Regions from separate parts of the Butyricicoccus pullicaecorum genome, predicted to be linked through region 1. Evidence: riboswitches for the same ligand, from Rfam matches in the RefSeq annotation. Region 1 holds a riboswitch; each other region holds the start of a gene.

Region 1 (7,726 bases):
CATGCCTCTCTGGTTTGACATGGAGGACGCAGACGGATACAAGGCAAAGAAAAACTTTACGTTCAGCTGGCCCAACATCTCGGCCATCACACAGGCGTTTATCGATACCATCCGTGCAGCAGGATACCAGTGCGGCGTATACGCATCCAAGAGCTGGCTTGAGGATTACATCAATGTTGATGCTGACGCGATTTGGCTGGCACAGTGGTCGAGCAAGCCCAACTATGCAGGCCACTTTGATGTCTGGCAGAACAGCGACAGCGGCACCGTGCCGGGTGTGACCGGTAAGGTGGACACAAACATTTTGTATACCGAGTTTTGGACGGGACAGGAGGAAGAAGAGGAAATGAAAGTGTATACCCATACCGATCAGATGCCCGACTGGGCGCAGGACACCTTTTATCGGCTGATTGAGGCCGAGATCGTTAAGGTAGATGCCAAGGGCGAAATCGCCGTGCAGGAATGCAGCGTGCAGCCGATGGTGTATCTGGATCGTCTGTGCAGCGGCCAGATCGAGAAGCTGCCCGAGGCGATCAAGGCACTGCAGGAGAAATAAGCAGGAATAAAAAGGGCGGCCGATAAGCCGCCCTTTGATTAACCAATAAAAAGAGAGCCAGCTTCCACCGACTCTCTCAAGTATGCATCCGCAAACACATACCCCAATTATTAAATATAGTATACAACATCTTCACAAAAGATGCAAGCCTCATAAAAATTTTTTCAGAATAGCGATGCGACTAGGAAGATCGGGATGGATCACCTTAGCGGCTACGTTGCGATTTACAGATTTTCTATAGTCTTCAACGATCTTTTCAAAATCCCTAATAAATGCGTTGATTTCAGATTTCGGAAGCTCAAGTCGCTTTAAGTAGTAGCACATTAAGATGACGTAGTCGCCAATGGTCTTGAAGTTGACATATGGCAGACCAATTTCATGTTGCAGGCACGTTTTCATGGCATGCGTAGGGTCAATTTTACGAAAACGTGTATCAAATACAACAGCATTGTGGGCAATCGCGTTTCTTAAATCTTTGAGTGTGTAAATGTATTTATATACTAACTCTCGATTCGTGTCGTTATTCCCTAATGTATCGATACCAATTTTTCGTGAGATGTCATCTCGGACTTGAAATGTTAAACGAGACAACAAACATCCAAAATCACCCATTGTTAAGATTTCAAACAAGGCCCACAAAGGAACATTAGTATGATTGGCATTGTGATAGAAATGCGTGATTTGAGGATTTGAGGCTTTATATGCCTGAGCAAGATTTGACTGAATTGTGTTCTGGAGATTTAATTTATTCTGCTGCAAGGCGATTTTTTGTTTTTCTGTAGCATGTGCGGGAGCATTGGTATAGCTACTTACAACTTTGTCAAACATAACTTGTATATTTTCAGAATTACAAGCGGACATGATACATTCCAATGCAATGCTTTTTATTGCTGTTTCGATAAACATCATTTTTCCGTATAACAGCGTCTTTAGCTGGGAATCGTATTGAATTGTGGCATAGACTTCTCGATAGGAGGTAAAGGGTAGCCTGATGCCTGAATGGTTAAAAAAACGGTAACCTTTATATCCATGAAAGTAACCAGTGTTGATTAACTGACGCTTTTCTTTGCTTCCGGAAATCTGGATCCCGCTTTCGCGTAAATGCCGCATAAGCGCATCTGTACTTTTATATCCCATAAAATCCTCCAGAGCTATTTATTGACTATATATTATTATACGAAGTGGTTTATGAAAAAACAAGTAAAAAAAATAGTGATAATAAAGGTTCTTGTCGAAATATGCAACAATATCTAGAAGATCGGATTTTAGAAGAAAGTGAACTTAATTGCAAATTTTTCTTGAGTTATAGCGATTGCTTAGAGATCTGAACGTCAGGAATCTCAATTGATTCCGTGAGTAGAAGTATAATCTAAAGTTGGGTGGGGAGTATCGAGAGCTCATTGTTCACAATTTGGAATAAATCTTGAGCGAAGAAGTTGGTATTCCCACTTTATTCCCACTGACAGTATTTTTCTCTCATGAGCTTCATGGGCGTTGCCACCCCCTGCTAAGGGAGTAGGGCGCGAAAGCGTCGCGAGGGTTCAAATCCCTCGTTCTCCGCCAAGAAAAAGACCTGGATTTTCCGGGTCTTTTCTTTTTGTATCTCAAAAAAGTACACCCCGAAACCAATCGGTTCCGGGGTGTTTTTTACAGTGTTTTCAGGTAATGCTCACAGAGTTCGAGGATATGGCGCAGCTCACGCACGTCATCGAGCACTTGTCCGGTTTCCAGCGAGTGATTGCCGTGTCCGGTCAGATGCAGCGGCAGTCCCTTTTCCCGGCAGGTCTCAGCGACCAGATCGGTGGTTGCCAGCGGGTCGGCGGTACCGTGAAATACGATGCCGCGCGGCTGTAAACGTGGCAGGGATGCATCCACAGGGGTAAAGTAAAAGTGGAACGGTGTCAGGCCGTGCCGGTCGGCAAACAGCGAGGCAACCGCGGTGCCGATGCTCTTGGAGATGAAGAGCAGTTCTTCGCACTGGGTGAAGTCAATGCTGCCAAACTGCGCTTCGGCAGCGTCCAGCGCCTGCCGTACGCACTCGATCATGCGCTCTCTGGAACCCAGCGCATCGTCGGGGAATGGATCATATTGTATGGTGCGGATGTCAAATCCGGCATTGCGTGCCAGTCGCGTGCTGTAATAGATCAGCGGTTTGTCTGCGTGGTAGCCGATACCGGGAAAAATTAAAGCGAGTTTCATAAAAACGGCCTCCGTGGGAGATGTGAGTTTCCTTTATCATATCACAGGATAGGACGAAAGCATACTGCAATCGACAAGAAGACCGATTTTACACAAGAGACTGGGGATAAAACAGCACGCGCAGCAGACCGTCGGAGTCGGTGAACACGTCGGCGTCCACTTCGTACACCGACCGGATGAGCGAGCGGGTGAGTACGTCGCGCGGAGCGCCTGAGGCGACGATATGGCCGGACTGCATGACAAAAATGGTGTCACAGTACATAGCAGCGATGTTCAGGTCGTGGATAGCGGCAATGGCTGTGCGGTCTAGGCTGCGCACCAGGTCGAGCAGTTCCAGCTGATACTTGATGTCCAGATGGTTGGTCGGCTCGTCCAGAATCAGACAGGGTGTTTGCTGAGCCAGTGCGCGGGCGAGCAGGACGCGCTGCTGCTCACCGCCGGACAGGGTGGAAAACAAGCGGTCACGCAGCGAGGCAACGCCAACGCGCTCCATCGCCTCATGCACGATCTTGAAATCGGCTGCCGAGTCGCGTTCCAGCGCCCGTTTGTGCGGTGCACGTCCCATGAGCACGACATCCTGCACGGTAAACTCGAAGTTATAGAAGTTGTGCTGCGCAAGCACGGCGATCTTTTTGGCGGAGTCGCGGACACGGTATTCGGAAAGCGGCTGACCGTCCACAAAAACCGCACCCTCGGATGGCTTGAGCACGCGGTAGATGCACTTGAGCAGCGTGGACTTGCCCGACCCGTTGGGGCCGATCACGCCGACCAGCGAGCGGTCACCGGCGGTAAAGTCGATACCGTGTAAAATCTCCGTGCCACCCAGCATGGCGTGCAGATCATCGGTACGAATTTCCATCAGTCTCCACCTCCAAAGCCGTATTTGCGGCGTACCATGAGCCAGATAAAGCAGGGTGCACCAATCATGGCGGTGAGCACGCCGATGGGCAGCTCGGCACCCGGAATGAGCACGCGGCAGAGCACGTCTGCCCACAACAGGAAGATGGCACCGAGCAGCGCCGAGATTGGCACGATCTTTTTATGGTCGGAGCCGAACAGGATGCGCACGATGTGCGGGATGACCAGACCGACAAAGCCGATGATACCCGCGGTGTAGACCGCGCAGCCGACCAGAAGCGAGGCGACGAGCAGATAGGCAAGCCGTCTGCGGTGCAGATCGACGCCCAGCGTGAGCGCGGTGTCGTCACCGAGCAGCATGAGGTTGAGCGTGCGGAACTGACTCCAGAAAAAGAGCAGTCCGAGCAGGCTGATGACCAGAATGGGGATGTTGGTCGGCCATTCGGCACCGGCTAGACTGCCCATCGTCCAGCGCATGAGCGTCTGGGCGGCGTTGGCACTTGCCGACAGATATAACAGGAAGTTGGAGAAGGCTGCACACACCGACGACAGCGCGGTACCGGCGAGCAGTAATTTGACCGCGTTGGCGCGTCCGCCGAGGTTTGCCAGTGCGACCACGGCGACCGACACGGCAAACGCACCGATGAAGGCGAGCACGCCGGGTGCGTTTGCGCCGAGCAGACCGGTACCTACACCGGTCAGAATGGCGAGGGAAGCGCCGAGCGACGCGCCCGAGGACACGCCGAGCACGTAGGGGTCGGCCAGGGGATTGCGCACGATGGCCTGCATGACCACGCCGGCAAGCGACAGACACATGCCCACGCCGATGGCAAGTACCAGCCGGGGCAGACGGACAAACCAAACGATGTCGCTGACCGCGCCGGTGCCGTAGACCGCCGGGTCGCCTACGCCAAAGGTTTTAAACAAAATGACGCGGTAGACCTCTCCGATGGAGATGTCTACCGAGCCAAGGGTGACCGCTGCCGCAAGCGAGAGCAGGACGGCAGCAGTCAGAAGCGCGATGACCAACAGATAGGTCGGTCGACCGCGAAGTATTCCGTTTTGTTTCATGGCTTATTTGGCATCCGGGTACAGGTCGGGGTAGAGTGCCTGCGCGAAGTCCAGCACACCGTCCAACGTGCGCATGCCGCTGCAATAGATGCCCGACAGGTTGATGGGGAAGACCTTGCCGTTCTGCACTGCGCTGAGCGAGGCAAACTTGGGGTCCTTGGTGAGCAGTTCGACAACATGGTCGCCTGCGTAATCGGTCTCACCGACCGTATAACCATCATACCAGACCATAAAGATGGCATCCGGATTGACAGAGATCAGTTCTTCGGCCGAGATGTTCGCCGTGTTGTCGTCTGCACCGACGGCAAGCACGGCACCCACCTGCTCCGCGACGTTGCCGCCCAGCGTTGTGTGACTGTACACGCGGTAGCTGTCACCCTCATCTTCCAGAATGGCGATGCGCGGCGGCTCTTTGTCCTTTACATAGTCCTGGATCTTGACCAGTTCGTCCTGGATCTCGTCCACAAGCTGCTGTGCGCGATCTTCTACGCCGAAGATCTTGCCCAGCGTCATAATGTCTTCCATCTCCTCGGCGATCGTCTGGGGTGCGTCGGTCGACGAACCGCGACATGCGCTGTTGAGCGCCATGTAGGTGTTCACGCCGCGTTCGTGCCAGAAGCCAACATCACCCATGCGCTTGTCGTCAAAGGTGCTATACCAGCCGGTGATGAAGTCGGGCTGAAGACCGAGCACGGTCTCCTTGCCTGGGAAGGTATCATAATAGTTGATGGTCTCAAATTCATCCTGCAAGTCGGCGCGGACTGCACCGTCCAGGCCGCATGCGCCTACGATCTTGTCAGCAAGACCGAGTGCGAGCAGGATCTCGATGTTATCCTGACCCTGTGCCCATACGCGCTCGGGCGCCTTTTGGAAGGTCTCTTCCACAGGCTGCCGTGCGTAGTTGTAGGTGGTGATGGTCAGGGGATAGCCGGACGACTGCGTCGTCGTCTCGGACGTAGCAGGTGTGGTGGATTGCGTGTCCTGGCTGTTGCTGCCGCCGCAGGCGGTGAGCGAAAAGACCAGACACAGACCGAGTGCGCCGGCCATCAGGCGTTTTCCGAGGTTCATTGGTGATCGATCTCCTTTGATTTTTGTCGATTTGGGGCACAAAAAAGCCCTGTTCGGTGAGAACAGGGCAAAAGCAGGCAGACCGGCACCACAGATCGGCGCACCGGCCGGCGGGACGCTTTCTGCGGAAGTTCCCACCAGCACAGTTCAGCAGGCTTCCTGGCTTACGTTCACAGCATTTCCGTGCCTTCTCGTCCGTCGGACAATGGCGCTTTTACGGAGACGCTCCCGTTTCACAGTGACCGGATCGCTCGGGATTTGCACCCGATTTCCTATTATCCCATCCCATGTGGATGGGCACTGAACTGATTGGTTAGCCTTATGATAGTCCGCGGCTGGACGAATGTCAATAGAGGGGGTATAACCGAACGGAATAGCAGGAACACATCCGGTTTGCCATAGCTTACCGAGCCGCTTTGACCGGCATCGTGTGCGAAAAATTGGAGAAATCGAGCGTGCAGCCCGGAATGTGGTCAAGTCCGATGTGATTTTCGCTGAAAAGCACCGTGTGCTATAAGCATTTGGCATAGGGTAAGGTCACTGATGGCGCAGAAAGTCCTCGATCTGCTGGCAGGCGGCGCGAACTTCCCAGAGCAGCTCGTTTGCCGTCATGCGCTCGGAGCCGTGACCCAGAATGATAGCCTGTTCCAGACCGTCCGAGGTCGCGACCTTGACACGATGGGCGCGAGACAGGTCATAGGACGCTTTCTCGATGTACATGTCGGCAGTCTCGGCGGTCTTGGTGTAGACTACGTGGATGCCGTGTACCTTCTCGATCGAACCGGGATTGTCCTTGACGCGGTAGGCATCAAAGACCAGGATGAGGTGACATTTTTTGACGCCCTGATAGTTGCTCAGCAGGTGGATGAGCGCCGAGCGGGCGGCATCCAGATCGTCGTCGGCGAGGGCTTTGAGTTCGTCCCAAGCAAAGATGATGTTGTAGCCGTCAACGAGCAGGTAGTCGTCGGGTTTGACGCGTGAGAGATTGTCGACCGACGGCGGCGGGGTGCGCTTGAGACTCTGCCGGAACGCGTCCAGTCCACGGTTTTTGATCGGGCCGTAGGTGCGCACAAAGATTTCTTCCAGCTCGGCGTCCAGTCCGCTGCCGCCCGACCAGACCGCTGCACGCTGCGGCGTGCGCTGGGGTTCGTCCTTGGGCGTGAGTGACAGACCGGAATCGACGTGCGCGTGTGCGGGGACTTCGTTCCAGGGAACGAGATAGCCCGCACCGTGCGAGCAGAAGACCGAGCCGGTCGGGTTGTCCACATCGCGCTCCGGGTCGTAGCCCGCAGCTTCGATGACCGCATCGGCATTGTGGCACGGACGATAACCGAGCAGCGTGCACGATAGCTGACCGCGTCCGCTGGTGTATGCGGTGACCTCGGCGGCGTAGCCGCGTGCTGATGCAACCGGGATCTCACCGGTCAGCACGGCGAACTCGCCCTGCTGGGTGGGTGATTCAAAGGTACCACTCATGCGCTGGATGTCGGTCATTGCCCGGCCGACATTGCCCTGCGGCACGCGCAGCGTGAAGGCATACCACGGCTCGAGCAGTACGCTGTCCGCCTGCATCAGTCCCTGACGCACCGCACGGTAAGTCGCCTGTCGGAAGTCACCGCCCTCGGTGTGCTTGACGTGCGACCGTCCGGCCAGCACGGTGATGTTCACGTCGGTCAGCGGCGCACCGGTCAGCACACCCGGATGCTCGCGCTCGGCGAGGTGGGTCAGAATCAGTCTCTGATAGGACGGGTCGAGCTGGTCAGCCGGACAGCGGGTGTCCAGCGTGATACCGCTGCCGCGCTCGGCAGGTTCGATCAGCAGATGCACCTCGGCATAGTGGCGCAGCGGCTCAAAGTGACCGATGCCGATGACCGCATTTTGGATGGTCTCCTTGTATACGATGTTGCCCTGATCGAAGGTGACCGCCAGACCGAACCGCTCGTCCAGCAGTCGGGTGAGTACCTCGAGCTGCAC
Region 2 (7,726 bases), on a different contig from region 1:
CATCTCGTTGTCAAGATAGGTCTGCTCGTGTTCGGGGTCGATCTCTCCGAGCTTTTCGGCGATCGCCTGACATACAGCCTGCGCATTTCTCAGCGACAGCCAAACGTGTTCGTCGGTCTCGGCTTCATGGTCGTGATCATGGTCATCCGCGTCGCTGTGTTCCTCGTCCGCATCGTGCGCATGATCGTCGTCATGGTCATGCTCTTCGCCTTCCTCGTGGTCATGGTCATGTTCGGTCTCCTGCATGCCCTCGACCACTTCCTCAAGCTTTACTCTGTCGCCCAGCGTGTCAATGAGGTTGATGACCTTGCGCTCCGGGTTGGACGTGCTCGCCAGCGCACTCTCGACCCAGCCGTCCGACTCGCCGCCGACGTAGATAAACAGATCGCACTCGGCGATCTTGATCAGATCTTCCGCTGTGGGCTGGTAGCTGTGCAGATCGACACCGTTGTCGAGCAGCATGGTGACCTCCGCCCGCTCGCTCTGGTCGCCCAGGATCTCGCGTGTCCAGTCATACTCGGGGAAAATGGTCGTAACGATCTTGAGCTTGTTATCCTGGGCGGTCGGCTTGGCATTCGCGCCGCATCCAGTGAACATACCCGCCGCGACAAGCAGAGCCGTGGCGGCAGCAATGATTTTTTTCATACCAGTAAAACCTCCAAAATTATGGCAAAACGGGAAAAATGGGTATAAAAATACCAGGGTAACGGCAGCGCCGTAAAAGCCTACCCAAAATGAGCAGACTTTACCCCTAGACACATCCCCCGTATTTAATTGGATAGTTTTACCTTCAGTGAGACCAGTGTACACGAGGCAAACAGCCTCTCCGCGCATAGCAGTCCGCCGCACAGGACATAGGTCACGGCAGCGGCAGCCGCGGCTGCGCTTCCGGTCAATGCCACCTGCTTGAGCGTCTGCTGACAGCTTGCAATGTGATAACAGATCTGGCAATCCGTACCCGTACAGTCATGATCTGCCTGCACGGCAATGTAAACCGCCGAGGACAGCATGACAATGGCCACTGCCAAAACCAGCAGTGCCGCAAACAATCTCTTATACTTTTTCATGGCTGTCCCCTCCTGTTCGTTCAATCTTTCTTGCACCGGCTGCAAACACCGCGAATCACGGTGTCCGCCGGGATAATGGTAAAGCCGGCATACTCCTCAAAGTGGCGCATCATCTTTTGCGCCAGCTGGTCTTCCAGATGCACGGTCCGGCCGCACACAGTGCAGCACAGATGCAGCCGTCCCCGGCAGCAATCGGCGACGACATACTGGTACAGGGTCGTACGCGAGCCGTTCTGCGTGTGCTTGCGCACCTTGCCCTCGCGCTCGAGGTCGGCCAGATTGCGGTAGACCGCGCTGATGCTGACCTGCTGTGCGCGCAGGCCGTCAGCGATCTGGCTGGCTGACAGCAGCTCGTGGCCGTGTGCATTCAAAAAGGCGAGCAGCGCCTCGCGCTGCCTGGTACTGTATCGCGGCAAGATTTCACCCCATCTCGAATTTGCGACAGTTTCGCAAATTATTATACCCACAACCCACAAAGTTGTCAATGGCTAACTCAGATTTCCACAAAAACCCATGTGCTTTCCCTGTCCCTAAAACCGTCCCTCGCTTGACAAACCATATCAAAGCTCCTATACTAGGTAATAGGTTACCTATTTGTGAGAAATGGAGTGATGTCGGGCATGATGCCTTTCGGCCTGAAAATTGCAATCATCAATCGGGCATTCCGCAAAAAAATGGATGAAAAAGCCTCCTCGATGGGTTTGACATCGGTGCAGCTTCGCGTATTGGGCTCGATCAGCCGTCTGGAAGCCGCGGGACAAACCGAAATCCACCAGATCGATCTGGAACGCATTGAGCACGTGACCCACCCGGCCATGACCAAACTGCTGCAGCGATTGGAGAGCAAGGGATTTATCCGCTGTGTCCCCAGCAGCAAGGACCGCCGATACAAAAAAATCACCTGTACCGACCAATCGGCCGGTATCCACGAGGTCATTCTCGCGCACGATGCCGAGGTCCTGTCCGAGCTGTGTGCAAATTTCACCGAGGAGCAGAAAGAGATGCTGATGCAGACCATCGGCATGATTCTGAACAATATCGACCTGGAATCCTCGTAAAATTACCCGATTATCGATATTTTGACCCCAGACTGTGGGCCAAGCGCTTTCCATGGGCTCGCAGTCTGATTTTTTTGAACAAATACGTAACCAGTTACTTAATATGCAATCATACGAAAAGGAGAGTCTTTACAAATGGAACACGCTTCGCATCAGGACAAAAGTGCGTTTGCAACCGAACCGGTGGGTCGGCTGATCGTCAAATTCGCCATCCCCTGTGTCATTTCGCTGGTGGTAAACGCACTCTACAACATCGTCGACCAGATTTTTATTGGCTGGGGTGTCGGATATCTGGGCAACGGTGCGACAAACGTCGTCTTCCCCATCACCATCATTGCCCTCGCGCTTGCCGTGCTCATCGGTGACGGCGGTGCTGCTTATCTGAGCCTAAAACTAGGCGAAGGTGATCTGGACAGCGTCAAAAAGGGTGTGGGAAATGCAGCCGTCATGATTACCATTGCCGGTATCGCCATGCTGGTCATCACCATCGTCTTTATGAACCCCATCCTGACCCTGTTCGGTGCAACCGACGTCCTGCGCCCGGCCGCGCTGGAGTACGGCTATGTCATCGCCATCGGCCTGCCCTTCACCATGATCTCAACCGCGCTCAACGCCATGATTCGTGCGGACGGCAGTCCCAAATTCGCCATGGTCTCCATGCTGCTCGGTGCCATCATCAACACCGTCTTTGACCCCATCTTCATCTTTATCTTTGATATGGGTGTGCGCGGCGCGGCCATCGCGACCATTCTGGGCCAGATTATCTCCTTTCTCGTCTCTATCTTCTATCTCCCCCGCTTCAAGACCTTCCACTTCGACCGCTCGGCGCTGCGTCTGCACAAGCGCGTCTGTCTAAGTGTCCTTAGCTTAGGTGTCAGCAGCTTCATCACCCAGATTGCAATTACCATCGTGATGGCGCTCTTCAACAACCTGCTCGCCGTCTACGGTGCGGCTTCGGTTTACGGCTCCGAGATTCCGCTGACCGCCATGGGCATCGTCATGAAGGTCAACCAGATCATGCTGTCCATTCTGGTCGGCATCGCAATCGGTGCGCAGCCGGTCATCGGCTTCAACTACGGCTGCAAAAACTTCCACCGCGTCAAGCGTGCCTTTGAAGTCGCCATTGCTGCCGCCGAGATTATCGCCATCATCGCCTTCTTTATCTTCCAGTTCGCACCGATGAGCGTGGTCTCGATCTTCGGCTCTGAGGAAGGTCTGTACAACGAATTTGCGGTCAAGTGCTTCCGCATCTTCCTCATGCTCTGCCCGCTCAACGGCTTCCAGACCGTCGCCGCCATCTACTTGCAGGCAATCGGCAAGCCCATCAAGTCGGCCGTCGTCACGCTGTCCCGACAGATCGTGTTCCTCGTCCCGGTTGCCCTGCTGCTGCCCAAGGCGATGGGTGTTGTCGGTGTGCTCTGGGCCGGTCCGACTGCCGATGCTCTGGCCTTCATCCTCGCACTGGCTATGATCGTCTATGAAATGAAAAAACTCAAAAAAATGGCCGCTTGATTGCTGCAAGCAACCGGAAAAGGAGTGTGTTTGATATGAAAAACCGAGTCATCACCATCAGCCGTGAATTTGGCAGCGGTGGCCGAACAATCGGCAAAAAAACCGCGGAAAAACTGGGGATTCCCTGCTACGACAACGAGCTCATTGGACAGATTGCCGCCCAAAGCGGCTTCAACGAAAACTACATCAAGGATGCCGGTGAGTACGCGCCCGGCGGTCGTCTGTCCTCCGCGCTCTGGAATCGCGCTTTCGGCCCCACCAACGAGGATTATCTGTGGAAAATCCAGTACAAGATCATCACCGATCTTGCCGAGAAAGAACCCTGCGTCATCGTTGGCCGCTGTGCCGACTACATCCTGCGCGACACCGCCGACTGTCTCAAAGTCTTTATCCATGCCGACATGAAATTCCGCGCTGAACGCATCGTCAAGGTGTACGGCGAGCGCGAATCCTCACCCGAACAGCGTCTGCGCGACAAGGATAAGCGTCGTGCGGCCTACCATCGGTTCTATACCGATATGAAGTGGGGACACGCGCAAAACTACGACATTACGCTCAACAGCGGCACGCTCGGCATCGATCGCTGCGTAGACATCATCGCAAGTCTATATTGACTTTTTCCTCCTGCCCCGTCCGGGTCTTTTTCCGGACGGGGTTTGTCTATATAAACCCTTTTTTCTCCGCTCAACTTTATCTCTCCCAATCCCTTGCCAACTTATTGACAAGCCCTGACCGGCAGGATATACTTTGAAGTAGAATTGAATATACAATGGTGCCTGCATGTGCAGGAGAATAGGAAAGCTGAGTGAAAATCTCACACGGTCCCGCCGCTGTAAGGGAAGAGCTGCATTTTATCATGTCACTGGGAAACTGGGAAGGCGAAATGCATCTGTGACGCCCAAGTCAGAAGACCTGCCTTGTATATGCGATTTACACAGGTTACGAACGATGGCCATGTGTAAGAACAGGTTGGCTCACAAGCGCTCAATTCTACCACGCTTGCGCGAATGAAACCTCTTGTTCTCCTGATGGCCTGTCAGTGATCTGACAGGTTTTTTTGTACCGTACGCGGTACGTGTCCAAGCCAGAAAGGAGCGAACAGAAAAAAATGAGCAAATCCCACTTTACCCGCACAGAAAAACGCGCGATTGCGCTTTCCGCTGCGCTTGCCCTCGCGGTCGGCATCGCACCGATCGGCCAGGCCATGCACATCATGGAAGGCTATCTGCCCGCCGCTTACTGTATCGGCTGGGGCATCTTATGTGTCCCCTTCCTGATCGCCGGTTTGCTGTCCATTCAGAAAACCCTGCGCGAGCGCAGAAACCTCATCACGCTGCTGGCCATGTCCGGCGCATTCATCTTTGTCATTTCTTCGCTGAAGATTCCCTCGGTCTCGGGCAGCTGCTCGCACATGACCGGCACCGGTCTGGGCGCCATTCTCTTCGGCCCCACCGCGGTCTCCATCCTCGGTTTGATCGTCCTGCTCTTTCAGGCGCTGCTGCTCGCACACGGCGGTCTGACGACGCTGGGCGCGAACACCTTCTCGATGGCCATTGCAGGCCCGTTCGTATCGTTCGGCGTGTACACCCTGTGCAAAAAGTGCAACGTCAGCAAAAAGGTCAGCGTCTTTTTAGCCGCAGCCCTCGGTGATCTGTTCACCTACTGCATCACCGCCGGTCAGCTGGCGCTCGCGCACCACGCCGACACCACCATCCTCGGCGCATTCGGCAAGTTCCTGCTGGTCTTTGCACCGACCCAGCTTCCCCTCGCCATCATCGAAGGTCTGGTCACCGTGCTGATCGTCATGGGTCTGGAATCGTACGCCGCGCCCGAACTGCGCGCCATCGGATATTTACGGGAGGCTGAGTGATATGAAAAAGAGTGTCATCGCCATCATTCTGGCCATCTGTCTGATCGCACTGGTTCCACTCTTCGTTCTCAAGGACGCGGAGTTCGGCGGCTCGGACGACGCAGGCAGTCAGGTTGTCGAACAGGTCAACTCCTCCTACGAGCCCTGGGCAACCCCCATTCTGGAAGCTGCCATCGGCCGCGAGCTGCCCGGTGAGGTCGAAAGCCTGTTTTTCTGCATCCAGACCGGCATCGGCGTGGGCGTGATTGCCTTCGTGATGGGTCGTCTGGTCGAGCGCAAAAAATGGATGAAACAGCAAAAATAACCCTCCTATGAAAGGAAATTCGCATGATCGTCATAGATAAGCTTTGTTATCAATCGAAGCTTAGATATGAGAATGCCGGAGAAAAATTCGCCTTTGCAGTGCTCACCCTGCTGATCTGCGTGGTGAGTCGTTCCATTGCAGTGGCGGGAATCGTCTTAGCCGTTACAGGGACTCTGACCGTCGCAAAGGGAGGAGTCCCTGTTTTGCGTTACCTCAAATTTCTGACCATCCCGCTGGCATTTCTCTTTCTGAGCACCGCCGCCATCCTCTTTCATATCAGCCGCACGCCCATGGATCTCTTTGCCATCCCGCTCGGCGGGTGGTATCTGACCACCAGCATGTCCTCCCTGCTCTATGCCATGCAGCTGATTTTGACCGCGCTCTCCGCGGTGTCCTGTCTGTATTTCCTGTCCTTCACCACGCCCATCACCGACATTCTGGAAGTCCTGCGCCGTCTGCACTGTCCCAAGCTGCTCATCGAGCTCATGCTGCTCATCTACCGCTTCATCTTCGTGCTCTTGGACACGGCCTCGGCCATCACGACTTCTCAGCACTGCCGTCTGGGCAATCGGGACTACAAAACCGCTCTGAAGTCCTTCGGACTGCTCGGTTCGGCACTCATGCTGCGCGCGGTCACCCGCTCCAACCGGCTGTACACCGCCATGGAAGCCCGCTGTTATGACGACACCATCCGCGTGCTGTCCCAAACCCATCCGCCCAAAAAATCGGTCATTCTGGCCATCGTGCTGTTTGACAGCGCACTCATCGCACTGGCCATCTGGAGTAAATATTTGATATGAACACTGACGTCATCTTAAAAGCACAGGATCTCTTCTTTTCCTATGACGACGGCGCATCCTATGCGCTGTCCGGTCTGTCCGTCGACATCTGCCGTGGGCAGAAGATCGCCCTGATGGGCGCAAACGGCAGCGGAAAGTCTACTTTTTCCCTGTGCTGCACCGGCATCTGCAAACCCCAGCGCGGCACGCTGTACTTCCACGGCCAGCCGGTCGCCTACGATAAAAAAAGCCTGCTCGCGCTGCGCAGCAAGGTCGGCATCGTCTTTCAGGACCCCGACAACCAGCTCTTTTCGGCCAGCGTCTACCAAGAAATCTCGTTCGGCATCTTAAACCTCGGGGTATCCGAGCCGCAGGCCAGAGATGAGGTCGAGGCGGTCATCGGTGCGCTGGAAATCACGCCGTTCCGCGACAAACCTACCCACGCGCTGAGCGGCGGACAGAAAAAACTGGTCTCCATCGCGGACATTCTGGTCATGCATCCCGAGATCATCATTCTGGACGAACCCTCTGCCGCCCTCGATCCCAAGCACACCCAGATGGTGAACCGCATCGTCGCGCAGATGACCGAAGCCGGCATCACGGTCATCATGGCCACCCACGATGTCGATTACGCGTACGCTTGGGCGGACGAGGTCATCCTGTTCCACGAGGGCAAGGTACTGCTGCACGGTGTGCCCGACGTGGTATTCTCCGATCACGACGCGCTGCACAAGACCAATCTGCACCCGCCCACCGTGCTCTCCCTGTTCGAGCGTCTGTGCAAAAAGGGTGTGTTAGCCCCTGACCTGCCCTGTCCGCGCGATCTGGACACGCTGGAAAATTACTTAACAGACGCGATGCACAGATAACCGTGTTTCACAGCCGCATGGCATACCCGCCGTGCGGCTTTTTTTCGTCCTGACAAACGCCGGGCGATGTGCTATACTTTTGCTATACACCAAGAATTGGATGTGATGTATCATGTTACGCCTGGGTATTCTGGGAACCGGGAAAATTGTACAGGAATTTCTGCCCCATCTGGCCGAACTGGACTTTGAGGCCGTGTCCATTCTGAGCACACCGCGCAGCGTGGAACGCGCCGAGCGGCTGGCCGCGCAGTACCACATTGGCCGGTG
Region 3 (7,726 bases), on a different contig from region 1:
GAGTCTGGCTAAGATGAAGGCACAGTGCGAAGCGCACGGCTTAGTATTCGATGTCGTTGAGTCTATTCCGGTATCCGAGGACATCAAGCTGGGTACCGACAAGCGTGATGCGCACATCGAAGCGTACTGTGAGAACATTCGCCGCTGCGCAAAATACGGCGTTAAGTGTGTTACCTACAACTTCATGCCGGTTTTTGACTGGACGCGTACCCAGCTGGACAAGAAGGCGCCGGACGGCTCGACCAGCCTTGTCATGTACTGGGATCAGATGAAGGGTCTTGATCCGCTCAAGGACGATATCAATCTGCCCGGTTGGGATGCAAGTTACACCCAGGATCAGGTACGTGATCTGATTCGTGCGTACGGTGAACTGGGTGAGGAAGGTCTGTGGAAGAATATCGAAATTTTCCTCAAGAAGGTCATTCCGGTCGCTGAGGAATGCGATGTCGTGATGGCTCTGCACCCGGACGATCCCCCGTACCCGATCTTTGGTCTGCCGCGCGTTATCACCTGCGAAAAGAACCTGGATCGTTACCTGTCTATCGTAGATTCGCCGTCCAACACGCTGTGCCTGTGCACCGGTTCGCTGGGCTGCGCAAAGTTCAATGATATTCCGTCCATGGTACGCAAATACTCTTCTATGGGACGTATCGGCTTCATGCACATGCGTAACGTAAAGATCATGGACGACGGCTCGTTCGAGGAGCGCGCACACCTGTCCGGCTGCGGCTCTCTGGATATGTACGAAATCGTCAAGGCACTGGTTGAGACCGGTTTTGACGGCTACGTTCGTCCTGACCACGGCCGTATGATCTGGGGCGAGACTGGCAAGCCGGGTTATGGTCTGTATGACCGTGCACTGGGTGCAACCTATCTCAACGGCCTGTTCGAGGCTTGCGAGAAGTCGCTGGGTAAGTAATTGAAACGGTTATGCGCCTCAATTTTGAGGCGCATAAAGATATAGGAAGAAAAAGGAGAGAATCACCATGATGAAGAACGTTCTGAACACCGATCTGACTGGCAAGGTCTGCGTTGTAACCGGTGCGGGCGGCGCAATCTGCGGCATGTTCGCAAAGACGCTGGCACGTGCAGGCGGCAAGGTTGCTGTGCTCGATCTCAACGAGCAGGCAGCGCAGCAGGTCGCTGATGAGATCAACGCAGAGGGCGGCATCGCAAAGGCTTACAAGGCCAATGTACTGGAAAAGGAAAATCTGGAAGCAGTTCACCAGCAGGTACTGGCTGATCTGGGTCCCTGCGATGTCCTGATCAACGGTGCAGGCGGTAACAATCCGCGTGCTACGACCGACAATGAATTCCACTTTGAGGCTAAGGACATTGAGGGCTGCAAGACTTTCTTTGATCTGGACAAGTCGGGTGTTGAATTTGTCTTTGCACTGAACTGGCTGGGCACGCTGCTTCCGACCCAGGTATTTGCTGTCGATATGATCGATCGCGACGGCAACATTCTGAATATCGCTTCCATGAACGCGTATACCCCTCTGACCAAGATTCCGGCGTACTCGGGCGCAAAGGCTGCAATCGTGAACTTTACCGAGTGGCTGGCAACTTATTTTGCAAAGTCTGGTATTCGCGTCAATGCAATCGCTCCCGGTTTCTTCGTTGGCAACCAGAATCGCCGTCTGCTGTTTAACGAGGACGGTACACCCACTGCACGTACTGCAAAGATTCTCGCAGGTACGCCCATGGGTCGTTTTGGTGAGCTCAACGAATTGGAAGGTGCTGTCTTGTTCCTGCTGAACAATGCTGCTGCCGGCTTTATCACCGGTGTCTGCATTCCGATCGACGGCGGCTATGCTGCTTACTCCGGCGTATAAGTCCGGGATAAGAAAGCATTCCGAAAGAAAGGGTGGAGCTTTATGAACAAGAGGATTCGTGCGGTAGCACTGACACTGGCGGCGGCGTTGACATTGGGTACGTTGGCTGGCTGCGGCGGTACGTCGACTGCGGAGGATAGGGAGATCATCCGCATCGGACACAACCAGTCCACGAACCATCCGACTCACATCGCTTTGGTTGCTTTTGAGGAATTCATTGAGAGTAAGCTGGGAGATAAGTATGATGTAGAAGTCTTCCCCAGTGAATTGTTGGGCTCTCAGAACGAAATGGTTCAGCTGACCCAGACGGGTGCAATCAACTTCTGTGTTGCTTCAAATTCGCTTCTGGAAACCTTCAGCCAGAACTATACGCTGTTTAATCTTCCGTATCTGTTTGCATCCAGCACGGCATACCATGCCTCGATGGATGATGAGAATATTACCGGACCGATCTTTGAATCCACCAAACAGGCAGGCTTTGAGGCTGTCACTTGGCTGGATGCCGGTACGCGTAACTTCTATACCGTTGATAAGCCGATTGAGACGCCTGCGGATCTGCGCGGTTTAAAGATCCGTGTGCAGCAGTCTCCGACCAATGTGCAGATGATGAATCTGCTGGGTGGTTCGGCAACACCGATGGGCTTTGGTGATGTCTATACAGCGCTCCAGTCCAAGATCATCGACGGCGCAGAAAACAATGAGATGGCATTGACCGATAATGGCCATGGTGACGTATGTAAGTACTATTCGTACGACATGCATCAGATGATTCCCGATATTCTGATCGGCAATATTGCATTCCTCGACTCACTGAGCGAAGAGGAACGTGATATCTTCGAAGAGGGTTTTGATCTGGTTAACCAGGTTCAGCGTGAAGAATGGGTCACTGCGGTAGAGAAAGCAAAGGAACGTGCAGCCAATGAGCAGGGCGTTCAGTTCATTTATCCGGACACCAAACCCTTCCAGGAAGCCTGTGCGCCGATGCACGAGGCAATGCTCGAACAGTATCCTGATCTTGCGCCGATCTACGACGCTATCCAGGCATACAACGAGCAGTATCCGTCTGATTCATAAGGGAGGTGCCGGAAGATGAAAGCTTTAAGAAATGTGATGACAAAACTGCTCAATGCGTTGGCAGGAATCAGCTTTATTGCAATGGTTATTCTGACTTGCTGGCAGGTTTTCACACGCTATATCCTGAAGAGTCCTTCGACTTGGTCGGAAGAGCTGGTATCGTATCTGTTTGCCTGGGCCAGCTTGCTTGGTGCATCCCTGATCACTGGTGAGCGCGGTCACATGAATATTCCGATTATCGTAGAACGTCTGAATGCCGGTGCGCAGAAGGCGCTTGGAATTTTTGGTGAAATCGTCGCCTTTGCCTTCTCGGCTATCATTCTGGTCTACGGTGGTATCCAGATTTCTCAGTTGGCGATGGGACAGATGACTTCGTCGCTTGGCGTTGCGGTTGGTGTTTTCTATGTGGTTATGCCTCTTTGCGGTATACTTAACATGATTTATACCATCCTCAACATTGCAGATATCTGTAATGGTACCACACAAGAGAAGAAGGAGGAGGCGTAAGCTATGGCAATCCAGTCTTTGTTGATTATCGTTGGTGTGCTGGCGGTTCTTCTGGTTGTCGGCGTACCGATCTCCTATTCTATCGGTATTTCCTCGCTGATTGCGATTTTGCAGACTGTTTCGATGGATGTATCGGTCGTAACAGGTGCACAGCGTATCTTCGTTGGCATGAGCAAATTCAGCTTGACGGCAATTCCGTTCTTTATTCTGGCGGGTAACCTAATGAATCAGGGCGGTATTGCAAAGCGACTCGTTAATTTTGTTATGGCGATTCTGGGCAAGCTGCCGGGTGCGCTGCTTGTCACCAACGTCGGCGCAAATGCACTGTTTGGCGCAATTTCCGGTTCGGCCTCTGCAGCTGCGGCAGCAGTTGGCAGCATGGTAGAGCAGGGAGAAGAGGAGCAGGGCTATGATAAGGCTTTGTGTGCAGCAACGAATGGTGCTTCGGCTCCGTCTGGCCTGCTAATTCCGCCCTCCAATGCACTGATTACCTACTCGCTTGCGGCAGGCGGTACATCGGTTGCAGCATTGTTCCTCGCTGGTTATGTACCTGGCATCATCTGGGCACTGGCATGTATGGTGGTTGCCATCGTCATTGCAAAGAAAAAGGGATACAAGGGAACACCGGGTAAGTTTGATTGGAAGAATCTCGGTAAAGCAACACTGGCTGCGCTACCGTCCCTGTCTCTGATCGTTGTTGTTATCGGTGGTATCGTCGGTGGTATTTTCACCGCAACAGAAGGCTCTGCAATCGCTGTCGTGTACGCATTGATTCTTGGTATCTGCTATCGCAATATCACGGTCAAGTCGTTCTGGAAAATCGTTGTTGATAGTGCGAAGATGAGCGGCATGGTCGTATTCCTGATTGGTGTATCCAACATTCTTGGTTGGGTTATGGCGTTCACCCAGATTCCGCAGGCGATTTCCGAAGCACTGCTGGGTCTGACACAGAATTCGATCATTATTTTGCTGATTATGAATGTGATTCTGCTCATCGCAGGTACGTTCATGGATGTTACACCGGCAATCCTGATCTTTACGCCTCTGTTTTTACCTGTTGTAAAGACTTTCGGTATGGACCCTGTGCAGTTTGGTCTGATTTTGGTGTACAACCTCTGCATCGGCAACATTACACCGCCGGTCGGCAATACGCTGTTTGTTGCAATCAAGGTAGGACGCTCCAGTCTATCTAAGGTCATGCCATACATGTTATGGTATTATATTGCAATCCTCATCGGTTTGCTGCTCGTCACCTATGTACCCGTAATTAGTTTGGGACTGCCGCAAATGGCAGGTCTGCTGTAAAAGGAAGAGAGAAGGATGCAAGCAATTTTACGCTTGCATCCTTTTTGTTATATTATTATAGGTGGGAGATATGAAATTGCATCTAATGAGGAAAGCAGCAATTTAAAATATGAATTATACAAAACGTAGGTAATATAAATTAAAACCAAAATAAAAAAACACTAAGAAAGAATAGTAAATTACCTTTACATCTATATTTCGCCCCTTTTGAATCACTCGAAATAGAACGATTTCTGACCGCAATTTTTTGGACAATTTTATCAATTTTTAGGACAAATATTCTAGAGCCTTGTTGTATGATTGACAAGAGAAGAGGAACGCGATACAATGGAATAAATCAAATGGGACGATCAGTCCACCAAAGAGGTGCCTGCCTTTGGACAGGGTAAAAGGGAATTGGGTGAAAATCCCAAACGGGCCCGCCGCTGTAATGGAAGAGCCGCATGCAAATATATGGTCACTGGTAAGCACACACCGGGAAGGCCGCATGTGACGTTGATTCCAGAGTCAGAAAACCTGCCTTTTTGGTCAATATACACGCAACGACGAGGAACGGATGCTGTGATGATAGGGGAATATACGGTCTGCCAAAGGTCCCAGATCGTTTTCTGAATTCAAATCGCAGCCACCTTTGATCTGTCATTGGATGGTATGCGATTTTTTTGTGCGTTTTTTCAGACTCTGCGCACATCATAATACCAATCATCTTGTTGCGCAGGGAAGGAGGAAGCAAATGTCAAATCTGGTTTACAAAAATCAGACCACTCTCAGACGAGGTTATACGACCGGTTCCTGTGCTGCTGCAGCTGCACAAGCTGCAACGCTCTTGCTCCTTACCGGACAACTGCCCGAAGTGATCGAGCTGCATACGCCAAAAGGAATTGATCTTTTCCTTCATCCCGAGCAGGCCAGCTTCGACGGCACGGTCGCACGCTGCGGTATTCGCAAAGATAGCGGCGATGATCCCGATGTAACAAATGGCATCTGTATTTATGCAGCTGTTCAAAAACAAGAGCAAGAAATCGTAATTCTCGGCGGCGACGGTGTTGGTGTTGTCACACGACCCGGACTTTCTGTCGCAGTTGGCCAACCGGCCATCAATCCCGGCCCGCGGGCACAGATTACCGCAGCAGTTACCACTGCGGTGCAGCAGGCTGAATATACGGGTGGATTGCAAATCACAATTTCAGCCGAAAACGGCGACCAAATTGCCAAACAGACCTACAATGAACACTTAGGTATTGTAGGCGGGATTTCAATTTTGGGAACCAGCGGTATTGTGGAACCGATGAGTGAAACTGCACTTATGGATACGACGCATTTGGAACTTGACAGTCTGTATGCTGCCGGGGCACGAAAAGTTTTAATCTGTCCCGGAAATTACGGTGCAGATTTTGCACGTGATCAGCTCGGACTTGACTTAGAGCAAGCCGTCAAGTGCTCCAATTTTATTGGTGACGCACTGGATTATGCTGCCTGGAAAGGCTTCCAGCAGATTTTTCTAGTCGGGCATGCTGGAAAGCTGGTCAAAATTGCAGCAGGCGTGATGAATACACATTCATCGGTTGCCGATGGCAGACAGGAAATTTTCACCGCGCACGCTGCACTTTGCGGTGCACCGCACGATACCCTGCAAGCCCTCATGCAATCGGTCACAATTGACGCATGCTTAGAAGTATTAGATAAGGTTAATCTACGCGACCCCGTTTTGGAGCGAATCGGTAAGGCAGTCGACGAACGACTGCATTACCGTTTACGCGGAAAAGCTGAGATCGGATATTTAATGTTTACCAATCAAAGCGGTGTTTTAGCACAGTCGAAAAATGCTGTAAAACTTTGTGAAGAATTCAGAGGTCTATTATGAATCAAGGAAAATTATATGGAATCGGCGTTGGACCTGGAGATCCCGAGCTTTTGACCTGTAAGGCTGTCCGCCTCATCAAGGAATGCGATGTCATCGCAGTTCCTAAGGGCGGCAGCGGAGAACAGACTGCATTGCAGATCGCCGCGGCTTTCATTCAGGACAAGCCAATCCTGCACTGCGATATGCCCATGACACGCGATCAGGCTGTGCTCAATGCCTGCCATGATCAAGCAGCCGATGATATCTGTGCGCTTTTAAATGAAGGAAAAAATGTTGCCTTTTTGACATTGGGTGACCCCGCAGTTTATTCGACCTACTGGTATGTACATCGACGTGTGCAAGCGCGTGGATATACGGTTGAAATCGTTCCCGGCGTACCGTCTTTCTGTGCTGCAGCTGCACGCCTTGGGCAGGCTCTGTGTGAAGGCAGCCAGATGCTGCACATCATCCCGGCATCGCATTCTTCTACCAAGGAAGGTCTTGCACTGTCCGGCAACAAAATTCTGATGAAGGCGGGAAAATCCATTCTTGAAGTGCGCGATCTGTTAGAGGCTGATGGCAAGCTTGACAGCGCCGCATTGGTAGAACGATGCAGCATGGAAGGCGAGCGCGTTGTACGGGATTTACGGGAACTGGACGATCCCACAGGTTACTTTTCGGTCATCTTAGTACGGGAGGAACAGAAATGATTTATTTTGTCGGTGCAGGATCGGGTGCACCCGATTTGATTACCATTCGCGGCGCCAATCTCTTACAAAAAGCGGATGTTGTTGTCTATGCCGGATCCCTGGTAAATCCTGCACTTTTAGAGTATTGCAAAGCAGACTGCCAGATTTATAACAGCGCAACCATGACACTCGAGGAAGTCATGGATGTTATGATCCCGGCGGCACAGGCAGGACAGCTTGTCGTCCGTCTGCACACAGGTGACCCTTGCGTCTATGGCGCACATCGTGAGCAGATGGATATCCTGGATGCACATGAGATCGCGTATGAAGTCGTTCCCGGTGTATCGTCCTTCTGCGGTGCAGCCGCGGCACTCAAAGCCGAGTATACGCTGCCTGATGTCAGCCAGACAGTGATTCTGACCCGTATGGAAGGCCGCACGCCAGTACCGGAGAAAGAAAAGATCGAACTGCTT

The links. Region 1 has a riboswitch for cobalamin ahead of B5F17_RS14000 (ABC transporter substrate-binding protein). Riboswitches for the same ligand answer to the same signal wherever they lie in the genome.
Region 2: it holds a riboswitch for cobalamin, as region 1 does, so the genes downstream of both, B5F17_RS09565 (energy-coupling factor ABC transporter permease) here and B5F17_RS14000 (ABC transporter substrate-binding protein) in region 1, are expected to answer to the same signal.
Region 3: it holds a riboswitch for cobalamin, as region 1 does, so the genes downstream of both, cbiD (cobalt-precorrin-5B (C(1))-methyltransferase CbiD) here and B5F17_RS14000 (ABC transporter substrate-binding protein) in region 1, are expected to answer to the same signal.

Annotation. Positions count from the first base shown of each region.
Region 1 covers NZ_NFKK01000029.1:4,181-11,906, forward strand. The annotation lists gene B5F17_RS13975 (GH25 family lysozyme) at 1-556, shown strand, start outside; gene B5F17_RS13980 (Abi family protein) at 707-1,693, opposite strand; gene B5F17_RS13985 (hypothetical protein) at 2,204-2,755, opposite strand; gene B5F17_RS13990 (ABC transporter ATP-binding protein) at 2,844-3,614, opposite strand; gene B5F17_RS13995 (FecCD family ABC transporter permease) at 3,614-4,684, opposite strand; gene B5F17_RS14000 (ABC transporter substrate-binding protein) at 4,688-5,752, opposite strand; cobalamin riboswitch at 5,885-6,070, opposite strand; gene B5F17_RS14005 (translation factor GTPase family protein) at 6,290-7,726, opposite strand, start outside.
Region 2 covers NZ_NFKK01000011.1:11,278-19,003, forward strand. The annotation lists gene B5F17_RS09535 (metal ABC transporter substrate-binding protein) at 1-645, opposite strand, end outside; gene B5F17_RS09540 (hypothetical protein) at 771-1,067, opposite strand; gene B5F17_RS09545 (Fur family transcriptional regulator) at 1,088-1,483, opposite strand; gene B5F17_RS09550 (MarR family winged helix-turn-helix transcriptional regulator) at 1,742-2,125, shown strand; gene B5F17_RS09555 (MATE family efflux transporter) at 2,261-3,637, shown strand; gene B5F17_RS09560 (cytidylate kinase-like family protein) at 3,673-4,251, shown strand; cobalamin riboswitch at 4,390-4,571, shown strand; gene B5F17_RS09565 (energy-coupling factor ABC transporter permease) at 4,746-5,507, shown strand; gene B5F17_RS09570 (cobalt ECF transporter S component CbiN) at 5,500-5,811, shown strand; gene cbiQ (cobalt ECF transporter T component CbiQ) at 5,835-6,611, shown strand; gene B5F17_RS09580 (energy-coupling factor ABC transporter ATP-binding protein) at 6,608-7,459, shown strand; gene B5F17_RS09585 (Gfo/Idh/MocA family protein) at 7,572-7,726, shown strand, end outside.
Region 3 covers NZ_NFKK01000003.1:79,104-86,829, forward strand. The annotation lists gene uxuA (mannonate dehydratase) at 1-919, shown strand, start outside; gene B5F17_RS03550 (SDR family oxidoreductase) at 987-1,835, shown strand; gene B5F17_RS03555 (TRAP transporter substrate-binding protein) at 1,878-2,909, shown strand; gene B5F17_RS03560 (TRAP transporter small permease) at 2,925-3,416, shown strand; gene B5F17_RS03565 (TRAP transporter large permease) at 3,420-4,721, shown strand; cobalamin riboswitch at 5,069-5,259, shown strand; gene cbiD (cobalt-precorrin-5B (C(1))-methyltransferase CbiD) at 5,455-6,585, shown strand; gene cobI (precorrin-2 C(20)-methyltransferase) at 6,582-7,274, shown strand; gene cobM (precorrin-4 C(11)-methyltransferase) at 7,271-7,726, shown strand, end outside.